Regions from separate parts of the Thermoleptolyngbya sp. M55_K2018_002 genome, predicted to be linked through region 2. Evidence: riboswitches for the same ligand, from Rfam matches in the RefSeq annotation. Region 2 holds a riboswitch; the other holds the start of a gene.
The links. A riboswitch is a leader RNA that binds a small molecule or an ion and turns the genes downstream of it on or off. The one in region 2 is predicted to bind thiamine pyrophosphate.

Region 1: linked by a shared signal. The riboswitch ahead of IGS51_RS01185 (Na+/proline symporter) and the one ahead of thiC (phosphomethylpyrimidine synthase) in region 2 are both predicted to bind thiamine pyrophosphate.

Annotation. Positions count from the first base shown of each region.
Region 1 covers NZ_DVEA01000026.1:471-6,845, reverse strand. The annotation lists partial or broken gene IGS51_RS01195 (hypothetical protein) at 1-354, shown strand, start outside; gene IGS51_RS01190 (DUF4126 domain-containing protein) at 411-1,043, opposite strand; gene IGS51_RS01185 (Na+/proline symporter) at 1,109-2,599, opposite strand; TPP riboswitch at 2,927-3,051, opposite strand; gene IGS51_RS01180 (Uma2 family endonuclease) at 3,143-3,880, shown strand; gene IGS51_RS01175 (hypothetical protein) at 3,935-4,105, opposite strand; gene IGS51_RS01170 (YkvA family protein) at 4,450-4,746, shown strand; gene IGS51_RS01165 (hypothetical protein) at 4,807-5,016, opposite strand; gene IGS51_RS01160 (Na(+)/H(+) antiporter subunit B) at 5,064-5,726, opposite strand; gene IGS51_RS01155 (DUF4040 domain-containing protein) at 5,723-6,375, opposite strand, start outside.
Region 2 covers NZ_DVEA01000013.1:1,648-9,042, forward strand. The annotation lists gene IGS51_RS00535 (ATP-binding protein) at 1-1,256, shown strand, start outside; gene IGS51_RS00540 (chlorophyll a/b-binding protein) at 1,415-1,621, opposite strand; gene IGS51_RS00545 (DinB family protein) at 1,797-2,360, shown strand; gene IGS51_RS00550 (hypothetical protein) at 2,523-3,440, shown strand; TPP riboswitch at 3,581-3,678, shown strand; gene thiC (phosphomethylpyrimidine synthase) at 3,686-5,059, shown strand; gene IGS51_RS00560 (L,D-transpeptidase) at 5,149-5,841, shown strand; gene IGS51_RS00565 (Uma2 family endonuclease) at 5,926-6,669, opposite strand; gene argS (arginine--tRNA ligase) at 6,826-7,395, shown strand, end outside.

The DNA of each region.
Region 1 (6,375 bases), on a different contig from region 2:
ACGCTGACTGGCGGCACCGGGCGCGATTCCTTTGATCTCTCCACCACGCGCAGTGGCGGACTGGACACGCTGATCGACTTTCGCCCCGGAGAGGATGTGCTGCTGGTTCCCGCTGCGGAGTTTGGTCTGGCAGATCTAGCAGGGACATTGCCTACAACACTGCCTACAACCCTGCCCACAACACTCCTACGCCAGGGGACGCGGGCAGTGCGAGAGGGCGATCGCTTCATTTATGACCGCAGCACGGGCAACCTGTTCTTTGACCCCGACGGCAGCGGCAGCGCTCCCCAGGTGCAGATTGCTCAGCTACCCGCAGGCGTGGCGATCGCCGCAGCAAATATTCTGGTGTTCTAGGCTGGCGCAACTGAGGACGCTCAGGTAGAAGTTCAGGCAGACGCTCAAGTAGAAGTTCAGACAGGGGGAGATGGCGGGGGCGGCGCGTCGGCGGCGGGCGCGGGTGATTCCGCTACGGGCTGTCCCAGCAGTCCGGTTCGGACTCGCAACCACAGCCGCCCCAATAGCCCCAACAGCCCCAGGAGGAAGCCGATCGCTGCGCCAGGAAGGGCGATCGCCAGCACCGACAGCACTACCGCAATCAGGATTTCCAGCGACGTAATCAAAAAATTCGCCAGTCCGCCTGTGAAGATTGTGGTCAACTGCCGCGAAAACCCCGACAGCCCCCGCATTGCGCCCGCCGCGCCGCCCCCCGCCAAAATCGCCAAACTCCACCGCAAAAACGGGTCTAGCCCGCTCGAAAACGCCGCCGTCAGCAGCGTCCCCGCAATAATCGACGCAGGAAACGCCACCAAATCTAGCAGCGTATCCAGCCACGGCACAAAGTAGGCAATCACCTCCACCAGCACCGCCACGCCCAGCGTGAGCAGCGCTGGGAACGAGTCTACCCACTGCAAATCGGGCGCAACCGGAAAATGCCCAAACAGCGCCGCCATGCTCAGCACCAAAAACGGAACCAGCAGCCGAAAGCCCGCAGCCGCGCTGAGGCCGATGCCGATGCAGAGGTCAATGATTAGGTTCCAGTCCATGTCAGGCAAGGGGAGAGAGGGAGGCGGCGACGAGGGTTGGAGTTGGCGTTCCGTCGCCCCGCTGCTTACTTTCCGATGCTAATCTGATTGGGCGCAGGAGCGGCGTAGGCGCGGCTACGATCGCCCAGGGTGGCAAAGTCAAATTGCTGGCGACGGTCGGCGATCGCACTTCCGACGAGAGCAATCCCAGCGGAAACGGCGATCGCCACAGCAAAGCTCACCAGCAGGTCGCCTGCAAAGGGTAGACCGTTCCAGGGTGAAAAATCGGGCTTGGGGAAGAACAGGGCCCCTGCGCCAATGCCCGCGAGAGCGCTGAAAAAGGCAGTTTGCCCAGTCAGACGACGGGAATAAAGTCCCCAAATCACCGGAAACACAGCCCCAGCGCAGACCAGATCCGCCAGCAGGAACAGGTACAGCACGTCGAAGCCCCGTGCCGCAATGGCGATCGCGGGCAGCCCCACCGCCACCGTTAGCAGCCGCGAAGCCCGCAGCAGCCCGCTGGTCTGCATTTGCGGGAACAGGCGAATCAGGTCAATGGTAAACACGCTGGCAATGCCATTCAGCAGCGAAGACAGCGTACTCATGACCAGCGCCAGCGCCAGCACCAGCACCAGCACCGTGAACCAGAGGGGCAAAGAAAGCTGCTGCAACAGAGAAAAGAAGGCGCGATCGTCCGTGAAGCCCAAGCTGGCCGCCAGCAGCCCCAGCGCTCCCGCTATCATCAACAGCGGCAGCGTAATCACCGCGGACCCCAGAAACGCCTGCTGTACCGTCTTGTCGGTGCGGCTGGCGTAGACCCGCTGCCAGTTTGCCTGGTTAAACACCTCAGCAGCAACAATTGCCAGCACCAGCGTTGCGCCAAACTTGATGCCGTCCACGTTGCCCAGCGAGAGCAGCTGGGGCGCATTCAGCCGCACGGGTTGCAGCGCCGCTTCCCAGCCGCCCATTGCCGCCAGCGCTACGAGAAAGCTGACCAGTAGCAGCGGCACCATCACCGCAAACTGAATCGCGTCGGTGAAGATGGTCGCGCCCAAGCCGCCGTAGGTGGTGTAGAGAAACGTTGCGGCAATAACCACCAGCGCCGTCCAGCCGAGGGGCACGTCTGCCAGGATTTGCACCGCTTTGGCGATCGCCGTCAGTTCCGCCGCCAGGTAGATAAACATATAAAACACAATCACCCCCAGCGCCAGCAGATACATCGCATTGCCGAAGCGATACAGCACAAACTCGTTGAGGGAGTGACCCTGGGGCAAGATCCGGCGCAGGCGCGGGCCAATTTGGGTGAACAGCGCCAGGGGAGCCGCCGACCCCAGACAGTAGCCCACAATGCCCGCAATGCCGCTGCTGGCTCCTACCTGGGGCGGGCTAAACAAAATCCACACACCCAGCGCCGACGCAACGACGGTGGCAAAGGACATCCACGGGCCAAACCGATTTCGGCTGACCATGTAATCTTCCAAATTCATCGTCTGCTGGCTGGCCCGCACCAGCCCCAGCAGGGCAAACCCGCCCGCCGTTGCCAGCGTCACCAACAGCGCCACAGATTGAACCGACATGCTCAAACCCTCCTCTGGGAATTGTTCGGTAAAGTCGCTAGAGGCTGGTTTGGTCTTGGGGATTGTCGCAGCTTGTTTGCAAGCGAGTGTCGCTGAATCTAGTCCGTCCTTACAGGTTTTTGCCAGGACTTACGCAAGCCCTCGTGAATGCAACTCGGATGCTTGCGCGAATTGGCTGGACTGACGCTGAAGACGCGATCGCGAACAGTGACGTGAACAGATTGGAGGGCAGCTTGGGGTAGGGTTAGAGGGCGATCGCCCCCACCTATTTCACTTCCCTAATTTCACTCCCCTATTCTGCTAGTTCTGCCAACCCTTCGGATGTCGTCGATGCAAGCCTCGCTTCCCTCCGCTGGCATAACCCAGTCTCAGGTTCCAAGGGTGTAATCTCAGCCTGCTCTGTCTTGATTCATGTCTTGATTCAGACAGGGCAAGCACCCCTAGCTTGAGAAGCATTCTACCATTGAGCAACTGTTTCCCAGCCGCTAGAATCAAGTCACCGACTCTCAAGCCCCTCGCGCTGTTGCTCTCACTCCGGCTGCCATGCTCAAGTTCTACGACCCGCGCCTCTGTCTGCCCTCGTCCGAAGAACTGCCCGACTCCGACGAAACGCCCGTGGATAACGAACTCCAGGGCCTGATGCCCGGTTTGTTGAAAGCAATCCTGGCCCAGATCTGGGCCGATCGGCAGGACTGGTTTTTTGGCGTAGACATGGGCATCTACTACGACCCAGAGGAGCCAGCCATCGTCCCTGACGGCTTCTTGAGCCTGGGCGTAGAGCGGATTGTAGACGAAGAATTGCGCCTTAGCTATGTGCTGTGGGAGGAGCAGAACATTGTTCCAGTGCTGGTGCTGGAGGTTGTCTCGCGCAAGTATCGGGGCGAGTACAGCAGCAAAAAAGCCTTCTATGCTGAGATGGGCGTGAAATACTACGCCGTTTATTCCACGCGCCGCCGCCGCAAACCGCCGCTAGAAATCTACCGCCTGCAAGACGGTGTGTACACGCTCCAGCGCGACAATCCACTGTGGATGCCGGAAATTGGGCTGGGGCTAGGGCGCGATCGCGGTACATACCTGGGTATCACGCGGGAATGGCCGTACTGGTATTCTGAAGCGGGCGATCGCTATCCCACGCCCGAAGAACGCGCAGCCCAGGCAGAACAGCGGCTCCAAGACGCGGCCGCAGAACTCGCTGCCGAGCGCCAGCGCACCCAGAGACTCCTGGAGCAACTGCGGCAGCGCGGCATCGACCCGACGGAGCTACTGGAAGGACTGGAATAGGAGCGATCGCCCGCTAGCATTGTTCAGCTTACGGTCCTGATTTGCGAATCAGGCTCAGCGGCTGAGCCACTGCCAGTGCTGATAGTTGGGATGCAGATGGCGCGGCAAGGCAGGATGGCGGATGGAGCCTAGCTCATGGCGATCGCCCACGGTCACGGGCAGGCGATCTCGAAGTGAAGCATCAGAAGCAAGCAAACTGGAGCAGTCAGATTTTAGATTTCGCATTGCGAACCTCCTGGTAAATCAACGATCAGGAGGCACATCCAAACCTGTCACCATGCTTGAAGCAGCCAAGTATGGCCAACTTGGGCAGCAAGGGCATGTGCGAATCTTTTTTTGTGCCTTGGGGGGCAGCCGTTTCAGCGTTCAAACAGGCTGATTGGCTCTCCTCTAATCATATCGAATAAACTTTCATTTTGTAGCGTAAGATACTGAAATTTGGAACACATCCTCCCAAAGAGCTAGACCAAGAGTGGGTGGGGTTCCTATCCCAACTCAGACGGTTTTTCCCACTCTACAGCGCAGGCACAATCTCGCAGAATGAAAATGTTGAGTAAAGGACATTCCCGATGGCGTTCCCTCTGCAAAACCTCTACGACTGGTATCGCGATGTCATTCGCAATCCCAAATATCGCTGGTGGATTATCTTAGGCACGATTGCTTACATCGTCATGCCGTTCGATATCGCGCCCGATTTCATTCCTATCATTGGTCAAATTGATGACGCGATTATTATCACGCTGCTGTTCACAGAAGTTTCTCAACTGCTAATCGAGCGCGTGAAAAATAAGAAAGAAGTGGTGGATTCTGAGCAGGTTGCGTCTGCGGACACGCCTGTCGATGTGCAAGCAGTTTCCATCGACTAAGGTTTCAAGTGACCAGGGTTTCAGGTGACTGGGGTTTCAGGTGACTGGGGTTTCAGGTCACTAAGGTTTCAGAAGCCGCATCGTCTGCGTTGACCCAGTGTGTTCCTCAAAAGTGGGCGATCGCCCTTTCCCAAAGTGGCCAGTGTCGAGCCGCGCTTCGGCAATGAAGGAGTCATGGGTGGGGGTTGAGCCAAAAATTCGGACTAGAGTTGTGGCAGAGAGTCGATTCTGAACCTGGGATCGGCTCTCTGCTTGTGTTGGCAGGCTCATCTTGCTGGCTGGACTGTGAATCCCCTGCGGTCAACCCTAAGCTTTGACTACAGCAACCCTCGATAGCGGATAAACACGAGGATCACCGCCCAGGAACCCAGCGCCACCTTTAGCGCCACCAAAATATTCAGAATGGGAATCACGCCGCCGCTGACTAGGCTGCCCAGTTCGCCGTGCGGCAGTTCGAGGCCCACCAGCGTCATCACGGCTAGCACGATAAAAATCATCACCGAGACTTTTTCCCAGCGGGCGGTGTGCCAGCGCTGATAGATGCCCTGCATCAGTTCGGAAGAGGATGTGATCGCCACCAGTCCAATAGCCGTGCCGCCTGCCACGCCAGCCGCAAAGCCACCGCCGGGGCTGAGGTGTCCGCGAATCGCCAGTTCAATGCCCACCAGCGCCGCGATTGTTGCGCCCAGCCGTGCCAGCACGATGGAGGGTTCGTCTGTAAAGCGGCGAAACTTGGCCGTAGGCTTTTCGTTTGCCAGCAAAAAGTAGGCTCCCATGATGGCAATGGTGAACACTACGACTTCAAAAATGGTGTCGTAGAGCCGATTGCGAAAGATGATGCCCGTGACGGCGTTGGGCACGCCGCTATCTTGCACGATGGCTTCAACGATGGAGAAATCCAGTTCACTAGGGGCAGGCTGGGGCATCAGCAGGATTTTCAAAAAAATGGCAACGCCTGCCAGCAGATAAATCCAGATCATGGGTGCTTTGCTCCGGGAGTGGGTGGGCCAACGTAGGCGATCGCTGGGGAAGAGGGCAACTCGGCTTGCAGAATGTCGTAGATGCGGCGGAGGCGCGTGGCAGTCTGGTAAGTCGCCTTCACAGCCACATCGTGTGGGGTAGAGGGGTCGTCTGCCTCAAGCTGAGTGCAGGTGAGATGCACCTCCTTTTCGAGGAGCGCCTGCTGCAAATCTTCTGGGCTGAGGTAGGGAATTAGCTCCAGTCGCAGGTGATACTTGCCAAACGTCAGCCGGAGGTCGTTGATGAGCGACTTGAGGGGAGCGTCCGAGGGGGCTGGTGTAGATTGCCCCAAGGGCAGGCTAGCGTCCTCGGAAAGCAGGTTGAGGGCGATCGCCTCGTCCTTTAGCACGCCCAGCCGCAGCACCATCGAGGAACGCACCGCTACCGCGTAAAGCGTCACCGCCAGCATCGTGCCCACCATTGCCTCCGTCAGCGCCACATCTGCTGCGCCCAGCAGCGTGTATACCAGCGCCGCCACTGCGCCCAGGATGCCGCGAATCACCAGCGCATGGTAGGGATTCACCTGAAACACCAGCATGGCAGCGGACAAAGGCAAAAGCGCCGTAATTGCATACACGTATTCGTCGTGTGGCCCGAATATGCTGTGTG
Region 2 (7,395 bases):
GGCGGCTGGTGGCGCTGCTCACGAATCCTGAACTGTCGATAGAACCAGAGCGCTCGTCGCTAGAGCAGCAGGTCGTCGCCCGCACCCACGACTTGCAGGAGGCGGTGCTGGCAGCCCAGACCGCGAATCGCGCCAAGAGTGAGTTTCTGGCCGCCGTTAGCCATGAATTGCGAACCCCACTAACCACCATTATTGGTATGTCTGCCACGCTGCTGCGCTGGTCTCTGGGGGAACTCAGTCCGCGTCAGCGCAGCTTTTTGCAGACGATTCATGACAGCGGGCAGCATTTGCTGGAACTCATCAACGACATCCTCGACCTGTCGCAGGTGGAGTCGGGGCGGGCCGTGCTAAAGCTGAGTCCGTTTTCGCTGACGATGATGGCTCAGCAGAGCATGAAAACGGTCGAAGAAACAGCCCTGAAGCAGGGCGTAGAGCTGGTGCTGGATTTGCGAATCGACCCCAGCCGCGATCGCTTCGTCGCCGATCCGCATCGGGTCAAGCAGATTTTGCTGAATCTGCTCAGCAATGCCGTGAAGTTCACCGCAGCAGGCGGCAAGGTGACGCTGCGAGTGATGACCGATCCTCAACACGCCATATTCCAGGTGATCGACACGGGCATCGGTATTCCCGAACAGCAGCGCCCCTTGCTCTTCCAAAAATTTCAGCAGCTTGATAGCTCCTACCAGCGGCTCTATCAGGGCACAGGCTTGGGGCTGGCGCTAACCAAGCAACTCGTGGATCTGCACGGCGGGCGGATTATGGTCGATTCTACGGTGGGCGTGGGGTCGGTGTTTACGGTTCAGCTTCCGGCCCGCTCAAAAAACGATGCAGCGGAGGCGACTGCGCCCATTCCGGCCTTGGATGGGCTGGGGCGCACCATTTTGGGGCGGGTGGTGCTGGTGGAAAACGATGAGCTAACGGCCAACATCATCTGCGACATGCTGACGGCGGCGGGATACCAAGTGGTGTGGGTTCTAGAAGGCTCCACCGCCTTTAGCCAGATCGAGCTACTCCAGCCAGATGCCGTCATCGTTGATGTGCAGTCGCCCGAAAATGCGGGCGCGGAGCTAATTCACAACTTGCGCCATAGCCCAATCACCCAGCATTTGAAGGTGATTGCCCTGGCAAGCGATGAAGCTTCGCCCTACGCAGCACCCGCGGTCGCCGCTGCCGACTCCTGCATCACGAAACCGATTCAGCCAGAAGATGTGTTGCCGGGAGTGCTGTCTCTGATGGCGATCGCCGAAACGCCCTGACCTCACTTAACTTTCGCGCCTTGGCTTCAAATCTCAGAAATTAGCAGCCCAAACATAGAGTGAAAAACCCTAAAAACACTAAAGGAAGCCAGACTGCAACGCTTTGCCCGGCTCCCTTAGACGCATCTCTCAGTTCAACACATCTGCTAACCAAATCCCTACAGATTTTGCAGAAGGCTCACTAATCCCTGATGGGTAAACACTTCCAGCAGCAGCATCGACACAAAGCCAATCATCGCCAGCCGACCATTTAGCTTTTCTGCATATTCCGTAAAGCCAGTCCGCACCTCGCTATCCACATACATCTGCGGCTCAACAGCGTAGATATTTTGTCTGCCCTGCTCTTCGGTAACAACGCCTCTCATGGCAAATCTCCTAAAAACCTTATGTAAATAAATGTAACGCTAAAGTTAACAAATGTAAACCCTTCTCAGGTTCGGTTTTCTCCTGCTGTCATGGGAGGGCGATCGCCTTGCGCTCTTCGCTGCCGCTGAGTTCGCTAGCATAAAGGCGGCGTTCAAGCTTGTGGGAGGGCGCTACATGATTGATGTAGACTATTGCCAAACAATGGCGAAATACAACCAGTGGATGAACCGTAGGCTGTACGCCCTGTGCGCTGATCTGTCTGATGGCGATCGCCGTCAAGATCGGGGCGCGTTTTTCAAGTCTATTCACGGCACGCTGAATCATCTGCTGTATGGCGATCGCGCTTGGCTAAGACGGTTTACCCATCAACCTCTGACGGGTTTGGCAATTGGGCAAGACCTTTATGAGAATTTTGACGAACTGCGACAGGCACGGGAACAGTGCGATAAGGAAATTCTGATCTGGGTTCAGAGGATTACAGCCGACTGGCTGGCACAACCCTTCACATTTCACAGTAAGGCTGATGGCAAAGCGCATACGCTGCCGACTTGGACACTCGTGGTGCATCTGTTTAACCATCAAACGCACCACCGGGGACAGATCACCACGCTGCTGTCACAGTTGGGCCTTGATCCGGGTGTCACGGATTTGCCCTGGCTGCCAGATCTGGCAACTGCCGTAGGTGCAGGTATCGTAGGTGCAGATATCGGAGCTCCGTCAGTAGACCCGTCCCTCTAGAACAGTCGCAAAAACAGTTGCAAAAACAGTCGCAAAGGCAACGGTCTCCGTCGATATCATTGCCGACTATTGCAAGATAGATGCAGCATTTCATTTCTTGGGATATGGTGTAAGCAAGCCAAAATCCTGATACTGACGGATTTCCCGACGATACTAAGCGTTATGACTCATCCAGCCCGCGACCCCGCCATTCTGGATGCCGTTGCACTGCTCAACGGCTACGGGTTTGACATGGACGGCTTCGCGGCAGACTATTTGGTGAGCTATTGGGCGGTCAACCACCCGGCACACTGGATTCGGGCAGCCATCGTAGAAGCGCTGTATCAAGGACGCTACCGAGCCGTATCAGTGGGGCAAATCTTGGCCGTGTGGCGGCGGCGGGGACAGCCCATTCCCCACTACACGCCAGATTTTGAACGAGTGGTGAGCGGTCGATTCGGCGGGTTTTCGGTGGCTCCCTCAGCCAGTGCTACTATTTCTCAATCATCGGTTTCTCAATCAACCGCTTCTCAAACGCCTGCTCGCCAAAACCAATCCACCTCTGTATTTTCTTCGGACTCTGTATTTTCTTCGGAGTCTGCATCGGATGAACCTGGTTCTGTGGATAAGGCGATCGCCCCACCCAGCGAATCTGAACTTGCAAACTCTGAACTGCCTGCTGAACTGCCTGCGGATCAGTCTGAGTCGATCGCAGACCCCTCAGGTTCAGACGCTCAACTAGACCCTCAACCAAACCTCCAATCAGTCCCTCCGTTAACCCCTCAAGAGGCTTCGGAGCCGAGCAACGTGGCTGCAACAACCGAAGATCAGCCAGACCCAACCGGGAACGAAGACGCTTTCGGCTGGTGGGGACGGGGCAGCGTGGCCCAGAACCCAATCCATCAGTACGTGCCGATTATTCCCCGCATCGAAGCGTCGGCGTTTTATGCCAAACTGCGGGCCGTTGCCTGTGGTGGAGATGAGGCTGGCGAAGGCACAGTCCTTGTGGCAGACAGTCAACGGCTGGCGCAACCTTCCATTTTGCGGAATAGCCCGCTGCTGGACAGCATGGAGCAAGCCCAGTTGGGTGAACAGAATTAGGTAAACAGAATTAGGCGACCAGAACTAGGCGACCAGAACTAGACGCGACTAGGACTGAACACCTGCGATCGAACGTTTTGCAAAGAATTCCTCTATTTTGCAATCGGTTTCTTGGATTCTCCTGCCAGGGATGGTATAACAAACGCAGCTAGGGGTGCCTGAGCGGTTCAGGCTGAGATTACACCCTGAGAACCTGAGACTGGTTAGCACCAGCGGAGGGAAGCTGTTTATCTGAGGAACTAAATATGAGAGCATCCTGGGTCGCCAAGCGACGCGGACAGAGCAACGTGTCTCAAATGCACTTTGCTCGACAAGGCGTTGTGACGGAAGAAATGCAGTTTGTGGCTGAGCGCGAGCAGTTGCCTGTGGAACTGATTCGCTCGGAAGTGGCGCGGGGACGGCTGATCATCCCTGCCAATATCAATCATGTGAATCTGGAGCCGATGGGGATTGGCATTGCCACCCGCTGCAAGGTGAACGCAAATATCGGCGCGTCGCCGAATTCTTCCAGCTTGCAGGAAGAAGTGGACAAGCTGAAACTGGCGGTGAAATACGGTGCAGACACGGTGATGGACTTGTCTACGGGCGGGGGCGATTTGGATGCCATCCGATCGGCGATTATCGCTGCGTCGCCTGTGCCCATCGGCACGGTGCCGATTTATCAAGCGCTGGAGAGCGTCCACGGCAATATTGAAAAGCTGACCCCCGACGACTTTTTGCACGTCATCGAGACGCACGCGCAACAGGGTGTGGACTACATGACGATTCATGCGGGAATTTTGATTGAGCATTTGCCGCTGGTGCGCGATCGCCTCACGGGAATCGTCTCTCGCGGCGGCGGCATCATCGCCCGCTGGATGCTGGCCCACCACCAGCAAAACCCGCTTTACACGCACTTCCAAGACATTATCGAGATTTTCAAAAAGTACGATGTGTCCTTTAGTCTGGGCGACTCGCTGCGGCCGGGCTGCCTGCACGATGCCTCCGATGCGGCCCAGCTTGCGGAACTGAAAACGCTTGGTCGTCTCACGCGCAAAGCATGGGAATCGGACGTGCAGGTGATGGTTGAAGGCCCAGGTCATGTCCCAATGGATCAAATCGAATTCAACGTGAAAAAGCAGATGGAGGAATGCTCCGAAGCACCGTTTTACGTATTGGGGCCGCTCGTGACGGATATTGCACCCGGATACGACCACATCACCTCGGCGATTGGAGCGGCGATCGCCGGATGGCACGGCACCGCGATGCTCTGCTACGTCACACCCAAGGAACACCTGGGGCTGCCCAATGCCGAAGACGTGCGAAACGGGCTGATTGCCTACAAAATTGCTGCTCATGCTGCCGATGTTGCCCGCCATCGACCCCATGCCCGCGATCGCGACGATGAGCTATCTCGCGCCCGCTACCACTTCGACTGGAATCGCCAGTTTGAACTGTCGCTCGATCCAGAACGCGCCCGCGAGTATCACGACGAAACCCTGCCCGCCGATATCTACAAAACTGCTGAGTTTTGCTCGATGTGCGGGCCAAAGTTCTGCCCCATGCAGACCAAGGTGGATGCGGAAGCGCTGACGGAGTTGGAAAAATTCCTCGCGAAGGAGCCTGCGGTAGGGCGATGAAGGAGACGGAGGGTTGGCGTTGTGTCTCTCCTGCGCCCACCCTCTAGGACTTTCCATCCCCAACCCCTGGGCTATACTAGGCTCAGCTTTTGCGTGGGGAGGCGGTGGTGCTGGTGCGTGGCGTTCGGCAATTAGCAAGGCGATCAGCGAGGCGGTTAGCAATACAGTTTGCGGCGGGGCTGGTTTCTCCGGCAATGGTAGGTCTGGTGGGGCTACGTCCGGCGATCGCCAATCCGGGGAGCTTGGTCGAGTGGGGGTCGCTGCGAACTGAACCTGTCGTAGCGCCTGTCTCGCCGCCGCCCAGCGCCCTCCCCATCGCGCCCGCCGTCACTTGGCCTGACGTGCCTGCGCTGGGAGCCGCTGAGCCGTTCGTGCCAGAACCAGAAGGGCGATCGCCCGTGTCGCTGGTGGTCGATCTGAGCGATCGCCGCGTGTATGTGTATCAAGACGAGCGAGTGAAAACCAGCTTTCGCATTGCCGTGGGGCGGGCGGGCTGGGAAACGCCCACGGGCCGCTACGAGGTCATCAGCATGGTGGAGCATCCCACTTGGCAGCATCCGTTTACAGGCGAGATCGTGCCGCCGGGAAACGGCAACCCGCTGGGAGTCCGCTGGATCGGCTTCTGGACAGACGGCAAAAACACCATCGGCTTTCATGGCACTCCCAACGAGGAAACCATCGGACGCGCCGCCTCCCACGGCTGCATCCGCATGTACAACGATGACGTGGTTGCCCTGTTTGAGATGGTGCAGGTTGGTACGCCAGTCCATGTGGTTCCCTAGTGGGGCTTCCTGGCGCAGCGTTTCCTAAAGCAGCATTTCCTGAAGCAGCATTTCCTAAAAGTAGAGACTCCAGAGACTCCTCTCCTAAAGCTTCCCGCTGCGCCGCGCCGCCAACTGCTGCACAAACTCGGCATGGGCGGAAGACTGGATGCCGGCCTGCAATCCCTGCATCACCTGCGTCATGTCTCCCCCACAGAGCGCCGCCACATCCAGCCACAGCCCCGGAAAGATGCGGCTGCGAAGGAAGCCGTCGGCATCGGGCGGCAGCACAAGATATTCGCCTTCGTTCAAATAGAACCAGTCCAGCCCGTTTTCTAAGCTCCGCCACACAATATATTCTTGAACGCCGCTGCGGCGATAGACTTGCTTTTTGGTGTGGAGATCGATGGAGGCGCTGCTGGCAGCAATTTCCACGATCAATTCTGGTGCGCCCTCTATATAGTCATCTTCGCTAAGGCGGGACTGTCCGCCCGCAGCCGGGTCAATCAGCAGCACGATGTCGGGCTGGGGTTCGTTGTCTAGGTCGATCCGCACGGTTGGAGCATCTGCCACTTCTACGGCAGGTGTGGCAAGCCAATAGGTAGAAAGCCAAAGCATCATCTGAGCATGGGGTTTACCATGACTCTTAAAGCGGAGGGCAGCGGGCACGTAGACGACTCCTTCGATTAGTTCAGCTTTTTTGAGATGGGGCATTGCTTCATAGCGCCGCTCAAACTCGGCCCGCGAAAGGTGGTCGCCCGTTTCCAAAGGCGGCAGTTTGGTGGCGGCGGGAGCGGTGAGGCAATTCTCGTAGGGGTCGCTTTGCGAATCGCGCTGGGTTTGCGTCATGAGTGTGGCAAGTGTAGAAATGTCGGAATGGGTGAGGAGAGTTGACGTTTATAATCTCTATGGACAAAGCGCGTTTTTAGAATCTGAATCAACGGCTTCGCCTTAACCTTTCTATTCTATGGTTGCCACTCGGTCAATCTGCCTGCCCAAAACGCTATGAATTCAACCCTCGCGCTGTTAAAAGAACGCCTGCAAACTGCTCTGGTGGCGGCCTTTGGGCCGGATCTGGCGGATGCTGACCCGGTACTGGTGCCTGCCAGCAATCCCAAATTTGGGGACTATCAGGCGAATGGCGCGATGGGACTGGCCAAGAGACTGGGCATGGCTCCGAAGGCGATCGCCTCTCAGCTTCTCGACCATCTGGACGTATCCGACCTATGCGACCCGCCAGAAGTAGCCGGGCCCGGCTTCATCAACCTGCGGCTCAAGCCAGAATACTTGGAAGCGCAACTCAAGGACATTCAGGCAGACCCGCGCCTGGGCGTTGCGCCCGTGGCCAACCCGAAGCGGGTGATTGTCGATTACCCCAGTCCTAACATTGCCAAGGAGATGCATGTGGGCCACCTGCGCCCCTGCGTCATTGGCGATGCCCTGGCGCGAATTCTGGAGTTTCTCGGCCACGACGTGCTGCGGCTAAGTCACATCGGCGACTGGGGCACGCCCTTTGGAATGCTGATTGCCTATTTGCGCGAGGCCTATCCCGACGCGCTGGCGGGCGGCGAACTC